3 regions of the Amycolatopsis sp. lyj-84 genome follow, and region 3 is predicted to be linked to each of the others. Evidence: riboswitches for the same ligand, from Rfam matches in the RefSeq annotation. Region 3 holds a riboswitch; each other region holds the start of a gene.
The links. Region 3 has a riboswitch for S-adenosylmethionine ahead of ACLJRM_RS27360 (methionine ABC transporter ATP-binding protein). Riboswitches for the same ligand answer to the same signal wherever they lie in the genome.
Positions count from the first base shown of each region.

Region 1 (3,267 bases), on a different contig from region 3:
GTTGTCGGGCGCGTTGACCTTCGGGGTTGGTCCGGCGGGTGTGTTAGCGGCTGGGGGTGCCGTGTGCGGCGACGACCTCCAGGACGGCGCGTTCCAACGCGTACTCCGGGTCGGCCGCGGCACCCTTGACCTCGGCGTTGAGCCGGGCGACGATCCGCATGGCGGTGGCGAGACCGTCCTGCCCCCAGCCGCGGGCCTGCCCCTGTGCCTTGCGTACCTTCCACGGCGGCATCCCCAGCTCGCCCGCCATCTGGTTCGGGTTCCCGCGACCCGCGCCCGACACTCGCGCGATCGTCCGGACGGCGTCGGCGAGGGCGTCCGCGACCAGCACGTACGGAACGCCCAACTGCATCGCCCAGCGCAGTGACTCCAGCGCCGCCGCCATGTCGCCGGCGACGGCCTTCTCGGCGACGGCGAACCCGTTCACGTCCGCGCGGCCCCGGTGGTAGCGGCGGACCGCCTGCTCGTCGACCGCTCCCCCGGCGTCCGCGACGAGCTGGGTCGCGGCCGACGACAACTCGCGCAGATCCGAGCCGACGGCATCGATCAGCGCGAGCACGGCCGCACCGTCGATCTTCCCGCCGACCCGGCGAACTTCGTTGCGGACAAAGGATTCCCGCTCAGCCGCCTTGGTTAGTTTCGGGCACTCGACGACCTCCGCCCCGGCCTTCTTCAAGGCTGCGGGAAGCGCCTTCGCGGCCTTGCTCCGGCCGCCTCCGCTGTGCACGACGACGAGCACGATGCCCTCGGCGGGCGCCTTGACGTAGGCCATCACCCCGTCGGCGAGCTCCTGCGAGATATCGTGCGCGGATTCGAGGACGATCACCCTGCCCTCGGCGAACAACGAGGGGCTGACCATCTCCGCGAGCGCGGGGACTGTGAGGTCGGACACCCGGATCCGGGACAGATCCGCTGTCGGATCGGCCGCTTTGGCCGCGTCCGAAGCGCTGCGGACCGCGCGTTCGATCAGCAGCTCTTCCTCACCGAGAACCAGGACCAGCGGCGATGGGGCGGAAGCTTGCGTCGTCACGGTGACGATCCTCCCACTCGTCCTCTCGGGTGCTTTGTCCGGTGACGTGTTCCGGGCACGGTGGCCCCACCCGAGCCTCATGTCGTACGGTGTTGGCGAGGCGACGCGATCGAACGCGTGCCGACAATCGAATACCGCTCATCCAGAGGGGCAGAGGGAACGGCCCGATGAAGCCCCGGCAACCGGCGTCAGCCTGTCATTCCGCGATCGCGGGATAGCTGACGAACACGGTGCCAATTCCGGCCCGCCATGGCGGGGCAGATGAGGAAGGAACCTCGCGATGACCGCAACCCTCGGCACGACCTCCACCACCAAGACCCCGGATCTCGGACCGGCCGTCGAACTGGTGTCGAAGGAAGAGGGACACCGGCAGCCGCTCGCCCCCGAATTCGTTTCCGCCGAGGACTTCTCGCCGCTCGAAGTCGCCTACGACTTCGGCCGCGTGCGCCGCGAGGACATCGAAGCCGGGCCGAAGAACATCTGGCGCTACAAGAAACTCCTTCCTGTTCCCTCGAACGTCGAGGAAATCCCCAACACCGAACCCGGCGCCACCAGGCTCATCCAGGCCGACAGGCTCGCGAAGGCGTTGGGCGTCAAGAAGGTCTGGGTCAAGGACGACACCGGCAACCCGACCCACTCGTTCAAGGACCGCGTGGTCGCCGTCGCGCTGGCCGCCGCGCGCGAGTTCGGGTTCGACGTGCTCGCCTGTCCGTCGACCGGCAACCTGGCCAACGCGGTCGCCGCCGCGGCGGCCCGCGCCGGCTGGCGGTCGGTCGTGCTGATCCCGAAGACCCTCGAGCGCGCCAAGATCCTCACCACCGCCGTGTACGACGGCGACCTGATCGCGGTCGACGGCAACTACGACGACGTGAACCGGCTCGCCACCCAGCTCGCCGCCGAGCAGGAGAGCTGGGCGTTCGTCAACGTGAACGTCCGGCCCTACTACTCCGAAGGCTCCAAGACGCTGGCCTTCGAGGTCGCCGAGCAGCTCGGCTGGCGGCTTCCCTCGCAGATCGTGGTGCCGATCGCCTCCGGTTCCCAGCTCACCAAGGTGGACAAGGGTTTCCGCGAGTTCGGGCAGCTCGGCCTCGTCGACGAGACGCCGTACAAGGTGTTCGGCGCGCAGGCCACCGGCTGCTCGCCCGTCTCGGCGGCGTTCCGCGCCGGCCACGACGTCGTCCAGCCGGTCAAGCCGGACACGATCGCCCGTTCGCTGGCGATCGGCAACCCGGCCGACGGCCCCTACGTCCTCGACGTGGTCAACCGCACCGGCGGTGCGATCGAAGACGTCACCGACGAAGAGGTCGTCGAGGGCATCCGTCTGCTCGCCCGCACCGAAGGCGTCTTCACCGAGACCGCGGGCGGCGTCACCGTGGCGACGGCCAAGAAGCTCATCGAGACCGGCAAGCTCAACCCCGACGAGGAGATCGTGCTCCTGATCACCGGTGACGGCCTCAAGACCCTCGACGCGGTCGAGGACAAGGTCGGCCCGAAGGCCACCGTCAGCGCCTCGGCCGACGCGGTCCGCGAGGCTCTCGGCATCTGAGTTCCCGGCGGCCCGCCTCACGAACGAGGCGGGCCGCGGGGCTCACCCCGGCGCGTCAGGGCGAGGCCTCCCGCGTCGGAGACGACCGCTGTGTCGCCGTCCGTGTCCGTCCTGGCGATCGCGGCACCGACCGCCCCCAGATTGTCCAAAGTGGACTTGTTCGGATGACCGTAGGTGTTTCCGGCGCCGACACTCACCAGTGCGACCCTCGGCGCGACGGCGTTGAGAAAATCCGGTGCCGTGTAACGACTTCCGTGATGCGGGACCTTCAAGACCTCGGCACGCAGATCGGCCCCCTCGGCCATCAGGTCGGCCTGGGCGGCGAGTTCGACGTCGCCGGTCAGCAGCAACCGGCCCGCCGGAGTCCCGGCACGCAGGACGACCGAACCGTTGTTGATCACCGTGCCGTCCTGTTCGAGGACCGAGCGCCGGGTGACGTATCGCGGCCCGAGTACGTCCAGCGACAGTCCGGGCCAGTCCAGCCGTTGCCCGATCCCCAGTTCCAGCAAGGGAATCCCGCGGCGTGCGGTCTCGTCGGCGACCTGCCGCCACGCCCAGGCGGGAGCCCTGCCCGGACCGACGGCGACCGCCCCGACCGACCGGCCCTCGAAGACGGATTCGAGACCTCCGATGTGGTCGGCGTGCAGATGGCTCAGCACGATCAGCGGAACGCGGTCCACCCCTAACCTGC
Region 1 is NZ_JAJPWO010000021.1:35,353-38,619, forward strand. Features, by position in the region: gene holA (DNA polymerase III subunit delta) at 44-1,030, opposite strand; SAM riboswitch class I at 1,166-1,298, shown strand; gene thrC (threonine synthase) at 1,311-2,576, shown strand; gene ACLJRM_RS40670 (ComEC/Rec2 family competence protein) at 2,594-3,267, opposite strand, start outside.
Region 1: it holds a riboswitch for S-adenosylmethionine, as region 3 does, so the genes downstream of both, thrC (threonine synthase) here and ACLJRM_RS27360 (methionine ABC transporter ATP-binding protein) in region 3, are expected to answer to the same signal.

Region 2 (3,267 bases), on a different contig from region 3:
TCGCGGGCGCCGTGGTGCTGCTGCTCGCCCGTCCGCTGTCGGTGGTGCTGTCCGCGCTGCCGTTCAAGATCCCTTGGCGAGAACAGGTGTTCCTGTCCTGGGCCGGGTTGCGCGGGGCCGTCCCGATCGTGCTCGCGCTGATCCCGCTGTCGTCCGGGGTGCCCGGTGCGCAGGAGCTGGTCGACGCCGTGTTCGTGCTGGTCATCGTGCTGACCCTGCTCCAGGGTGCGACGCTGAGCCCGCTCGCGAGAGTGCTCGGGCTGACCCAGCACGCCCAAGCGCACGAGATCGACGTCGACTCCGCGCCGCTCGACGAGATGGGCGCCGACCTGTTGCAGGTCCGGATCAATCCCGGGTCGAAGATGCACGGCGTCTACCTGGCGGAGCTGCGGTTGCCGATCGGGGCGACGATCAGCCTGCTCGTGCGCGACGGCATCGGCTTCACGCCCAACAAGGACACCCGGCTCCAGGAACGCGATCAGTTACTCGTCGTGACCACGTCCGACGCCCGTGACGCGGCCGAACGACGCCTCCGGGCCGTCGACCGTGCCGGACGCCTCGCCAGGTGGAAGGGCGAATCCGGCCAATAGGTCACGAGATCGCACCAGCCTTTCGTCGGTTGATCTCAGAAAATTCACTACGAGTTGTTCCCTTTTGTACTCCTTTTGGATTACTTTCCCCGCAATCCACTCCATCGAATGGGTGAGTGTCACGGGGTAAGGAGTACGCAAGGTGACGAAACTTCCTGTGCGGTTCGCCGGTCTGGGGGCCGCCGCCGTCCTCGTCGGGGTGGTTCTCTCGACGCCGGCCGCGGCCGCGGGCGCGTTCCCGGCGTTCGGCTTGCCGTTCGACACCGGTCAGGCGGTCTATTCGGCGGGGATTCACTCGGACAACGGGACCTCCGGCGTGAAGAACGCCATCGACTTCAGTCCGGGGGACAAGACCGTTCGCGCCCCGCTCGCGGGGACGGTCCGGATCCAGCACTGCGACGGCGGCGACTGGGTGACCGTCGACCACGACGGCGGCTGGCGGACCGGGTACTACCACATGGAGGGCATTTCGGTCACCGACGGCCAGCGGGTCGTCCCGGGCGACGCCCTCGGCCGGACCGGCAACGCGCTGCCCTGCGGCGGCAGCAGCACCGGCGCCCACGTGCACTTCACCCTGTGGACCCTGCCCGCCGTCGCCAAGGGCGGTGACTCGCGCGACTTCGGCGTCGGAGCGGGCAACTGGAACGGCATGTCCTACGACGAGGTCTCGACCAAGGTCGCCGAGGCCTACGGCGAAGCGGTCGACGGCAAGACCTTCGGCGGCTGGCAGTTCGCCGCGGGCACCGATCAGTACTCGGGTACGGCCACCGAGGTCTCGTCCCGCGCGACCATCCCCCTGCCCGGCCGATTCCGCGTCTGACCTCCCGCGATCAGTCCTCTGGATGCGGTAGTTGCGCGTGCAAGTACCGCAACCGGAGGACGAAACGCGGGGGTTCTCCTCGGTCGCGGAAGGCGTGACCGGCGTCTCAACATCCGGACGAGGGGTGGCTCGATCGCGGGTGCATCCGCTAACTTCGTTCGTAGGTCACGAGTGTCAGCGTCAAGCCCCGGCTAGCTGACCGGCAACCCTCCTTCCGCGGTGGGGTGCCCCGGGTGAGGACCTGGCTCGTCGCGTGGTGCGGCGGGCAAGCGCGGGATCCTCGTCGGGTCCCCAGGCCCGGAGGATGACGATGACTCTCGCTCTCGAACGCACCAGCACCCCCGCCACCCCCTCCGCCACTGTCGCGGAAACCGTTGCCACCCGCGAAATCCCGGCCGTGGCGTGTGCCGATCTGCGGGTCCCGCTGGTCACCGGCGGCGACATCGGGTACGCCAACCTCGACCACGCGGCGAGCGCTCCCTGCCTGGACAAGGTGCGCGACGCCGTCGACGAGTTCCTTCCCTGGTACGCCAGCGTCCACCGCGGCGCCGGGTTCGCTTCGCAGGTCTCCACCAAGCTTTACGAGCGGACGCGCGGAATCCTGCGGGACTTCGTCGACGCGCGGTCGACCGACACCGTCGTGTTCACCCGCAACACCACCGATTCCTTCAACCTTCTCGCGCGCAGCCTGCCGAAGCACACGTCGGTCGTCGTGTTCGACACCGAGCACCACGCCGCGCTGCTGCCGTGGAAGGGCCCGAACGTCCGCCGGATCCAGACCCCGCGCACCCGCCTCGCCGCGGTGTCCGCTGTGGACGAAGCGCTCGCGGACTGCCCTCAGGGCCCGCGGCTGGTCGTCATCACCGGCGCGTCCAACGTGACCGGGGAACTGTTGCCGGTCAAGGAGATCTCCGCCGTCGCGCGGCGGCACGGCGCCCGGATCGCGCTCGACGCCGCGCAACTCGCGCCGCACCGCAAGATCTCCCTGCGCAAACTGGACGTCGACTACATCGCGATCTCGGGGCACAAGCTGTACGCGCCCTTCGGTGCCGGTGCGCTGATTGGCCGCGCCGACTGGCTGCGCGCCGCCCAGCCGTACCTCGCCGGTGGCGGCGCGACGAAACTCGTCACCCGCGACTCCGAAGACTTCGGCGTGGTCTGGAACGCCGGAGCCGAGCGGCACGAAGCCGGTTCCCCCAACACCGTCGGCGTCTACGCGCTCGGTGTCGCCTGCGAGACGCTGGCCGGGAACTGGGACGCGATCGTCGCCCACGAGGACGAGTTGCTGGCACGGCTGCGCCGTGGTCTCGCCGGTGTCCCCGGTTTCGCCGAGCTGCGGCTGTTCGACGCGCCCGTCGACCGCGTCGGCACGCTGAGCTTCGTCGTCGACGGCTTCGACCCGGGCTGGCTCGCCGCGGTTTTGTCCGCGGAGTACGGCATCGGCGTGCGGGACGGTGCGTTCTGCGCGCACATCGCGACCAAACGACTCATCTCCGCCGCCGGTTCGACCGGCCAGCAGGCCGTCCGGGTCAGCCTCGGCCTCGGCAGCACCGCCGAGCACGTGGACCGGCTCGTCCTGGCGCTGCGCCAGATCGTCGCCCGCGGCGCCCGCTGGCAGTACGAGAAGCCGGAAGGCCGCTGGGTGCCGGAGAACGACCCGCGGGAGCTTCCCCCGTTCTGCGCCTGACCCACTACTCTCCCCTCGCATGGGGAGCGAGCGACCGCGTTACTGGTTTCCGCTGGCGTTGCTGGGTTTCGCCCAGCTGACGGTGGTGGCCTTGTCCGTCGGCACGAGTCCGGTCGACTACACGGCCTACGGGAACGGTGGCCTGTTCGGTTCCGTCCACAGCGTGGAGA
Region 2 is NZ_JAJPWO010000013.1:48,868-52,134, forward strand. Features, by position in the region: gene ACLJRM_RS32585 (potassium/proton antiporter) at 1-590, shown strand, start outside; gene ACLJRM_RS32590 (M23 family metallopeptidase) at 733-1,410, shown strand; SAM riboswitch class IV at 1,574-1,688, shown strand; gene ACLJRM_RS32595 (aminotransferase class V-fold PLP-dependent enzyme) at 1,721-3,097, shown strand; gene ACLJRM_RS32600 (hypothetical protein) at 3,117-3,267, shown strand, end outside.
Region 2: it holds a riboswitch for S-adenosylmethionine, as region 3 does, so the genes downstream of both, ACLJRM_RS32595 (aminotransferase class V-fold PLP-dependent enzyme) here and ACLJRM_RS27360 (methionine ABC transporter ATP-binding protein) in region 3, are expected to answer to the same signal.

Region 3 (3,267 bases):
GATCGGAGGCGCCCGCCAGGGCTGGCTACGATCGTCGGGTGACTGAACTGCTCGGGCCCGCGGAGATCAGGGCGTTGGCGGCCGAGCTGGACGTCCGGCCGACCAAGAAGCTCGGCCAGAACTTCGTGCACGACCCCAACACGGTGCGCCGTATCGTCGACCTTTCCGGGGTCGGTGAAGGTGACGTCGTACTGGAAGTCGGACCGGGCCTCGGCTCACTGACGCTGGGACTGCTCGCGACCGGCGCCGAGGTCGTCGCGGTCGAGATCGACCCCGTGCTGGCCGGGCGGCTGCCGAACACCGTGGCCGAACGCGGCGGAGCCGAAAGGCTGACGGTCGTCGGGGCGGACGCTCTGCGGATCAAGGCGGACGACCTGCCTGAACGGCCGACGGCACTCGTCGCGAATCTGCCGTACAACGTCGCCGTTCCCGTCGTGCTCCACCTGCTCGCCGAGTTGCCGTCGCTGACCAGCGGTCTCGTGATGGTCCAGACCGAGGTCGCGGACCGCATGGCGGCCGGCCCGGGGAGCAGGACTTACGGCGTCCCCAGCGTCAAGCTCGCGTGGTACGGGAAGACGCGCAAGGTCGGCGCGGTTCCCCGCTCGGTGTTCTGGCCCGTTCCGAACGTGGATTCCGCACTGGTCGCTTTCGAGCGAGGCGACGACGTCGTGTCGTCCGTGAGCCGGGAGCGATTGTTCGCGGTGGTCGATGCGGCCTTCTCGCAGCGGCGGAAAACCTTGCGTGCGGCGTTGGCGTCCTGGGCCGGCTCTGCCGAACGCGCGGGGGAGTTGCTCGAGAAAGCGGGTATCGACCCCAAGACCCGCGGCGAGCAGTTGGACGTTCATCAGTTCGCTCGGATCGCAGCGGCGACCGACTGACCACGGCAGGCAAGACCGTCTCGCAGGCTGACACGGGCCCGGTCAGGGGAGCGGTGTTTCCCCTGTTGCAGCTGTGACCGGCACCGCGCGGAAGCGAGTTGGTCAAGGTCAGCACGACTGCGTAAATCCTCTTCTGGATCTGCATGATCCAAACCTGTCTTAGCAGGCAGGGGCTCTGGTCCGGCACGATAACACTCGCCGCCTTCCCATTATATGGACAGGCGATCCTGTATGATGGACGCGACCAGACGTGTGATCTGCGCCTACGTGCTTGCTTTCATCCAGTGGGATCGGTTTTACTCAGTGAGCCATCCCGAGCGACTGAGAGACCTGGCTCGCCGAAGTCGCAGCAACCACCCTCCACAGGGCAGGTGCTACCGCCAGGACCGATGGAGGCTGTGCCTAATGAACAGGGTCACCCACCCGCTCCTGCTGACCAGGCGACGCGTAGTCGACGAAGGTCGCCGCACGGTAAGTGCGTGTCGACGCTCAACCGTTACTGCCTGAGTCTTTCCCTTACCTCTGAAGCCTGTCCGTTCGGACGGGCAATCGGTGACGGTTGGCGCGCTCGAAAGAAGCAGCGCCCCATTCGCATGGAGCCCTTCGTGATCACTGTCGAAAACTTGTCCAAGTCCTTTCCTCTCAACGGAAATCCCGTCGTCGCCCTGCGCGATGTCAGCGTGGACATCCAAGCCGGCTCGCTGTTCGGAGTCGTCGGTCCGGCCGGCTCCGGCAAGTCCACCCTCGCTCGTTGCATCGGGCTTCAGGAGCGCCCCGACCGAGGTGTCGTCCGCCTCGACGGCCTCAACACCGGGACCCTCGACGGGCGCCGTCTGCGGGAAATCCGCCGTCAGGTCGGTGTGGTGAACACCAAGGCGGAGTTGCTCGCCGAGCGCACCATCGCCGGCAACATCGCGTCGCCGCTCGAACAACTCGGCCTCGACGGGCCGCAGCGCCGTAACCGGGTCGGCAATCTGCTCGATCTGGTCGGACTCACCCCGCGAGCGGGGCAGCGTCCGGGCGAGCTGACCGAGGGGCAGCTGCGCCGGGTGGCCATCGCCAAGGCATTGGCCGCCGGACCTTCCGTGCTCCTGGCCGACGACCCGACCGCGGGTGTGCAGCCCGAGGAATCCGGCGCGGTCCTGACCGTGCTCGACCGTGCGCGTGCCGAGCTCGGGGTCACCGTGCTGCTCACCACTCCTGACGCCGGCGTGGTGCGCCGTGTCTGCGACGACGTCGCGGTCCTGGAAGCCGGGGCGATCATCGAACGCGGAACCGTGCTCGACCTGGTCTCCGACCCGAACAGCCGGACCGCGCAGGCGCTCCTGCCTTCGATCGAAACCGGCCGTGCGCAGGCTTCGAAGTACGACCGCGCGGTGGACGTCGTGCTCGTCGGCTTCGCGTCGGTCGGTGCGCTGCTGCCTGAGGCGGCCGGTCGCTTCGACGTCGAACTCGCCACCATCGGAGGCGGCCTCACCCGGATCGGCGACACGCCCGTCGGCCGGTTCCGCCTCGGTGTGCGTGGCGAGCGCGCGGATGCCGCACTCGCCTGGATCGCCGAACGTGGTGGCCACGTGACCCACCCGGTCCGCGGGCCGCAGGGCGTCGCTGCTTGATTCCCCGACGAACGGGCCGCTCAGGACGAACTCTGTCCAGGGCGGCCCGTTTGCGTCCGCGTCGTCCTGTTCTCTTTCTCCTGGTGGCAGTACAAGTGGAGCGGGCACGTAGGCTTGTCTCGTGCTCGCCGTCGTACCGCCCCCAGTTACCGTCAGGGTTCCCGCCAAGGTCAACCTGCACCTGTCGGTCGGTGACGTACGCCCGGACGGCTACCACGAGCTGGTGACCGTTTTCCAGGCGCTTTCCCTGACCGACGAGGTGACTGTCGCGGTCACCGAGGAGCCCGGCATCGAGGTCTATGGCGAAGGTGAAGGTTCCGTACCGACAGGGGCCAACAACCTCGCCTGGAAGGCGGCGCAGGCCCTGGCGGCCCACGTCGGCAAGGCCGATGGCGAGTCCAAGGTCCGGGTGGTACTTCGCAAGGGCATCCCGGTAGCGGGCGGGATGGCCGGGGGCAGTGCCGACGCGGCCGCGACCCTGGTCGGGCTCGCGTCGCTGTGGAAGCTCGAGATCTCCCGAGACGAACTCGCTGGTATCGCCGCCAAGCTCGGCAGCGATGTTCCCTTCGCGCTCTACGGCGGGACAGCGTTGGGCACCGGCCGGGGTGAGCAGCTGGTGCCGGTGTTGTCGAGGCACACGTTCCACTGGGTCCTGGCGTTCGATCAGCGCGGTCTTTCGACCCCGCGGGTGTTCGGCGAGCTCGACAGGTTGCGTGAAGAGGGCAGCCCGCCGCGGATCGGTTCGCACACTCCGGTGGTCGAGGCACTGGCGT
Region 3 is NZ_JAJPWO010000009.1:287,796-291,062, reverse strand. Features, by position in the region: gene rsmA (16S rRNA (adenine(1518)-N(6)/adenine(1519)-N(6))-dimethyltransferase RsmA) at 39-878, shown strand; SAM riboswitch class I at 1,184-1,274, shown strand; gene ACLJRM_RS27360 (methionine ABC transporter ATP-binding protein) at 1,484-2,494, shown strand; gene ACLJRM_RS27355 (4-(cytidine 5'-diphospho)-2-C-methyl-D-erythritol kinase) at 2,616-3,267, shown strand, end outside.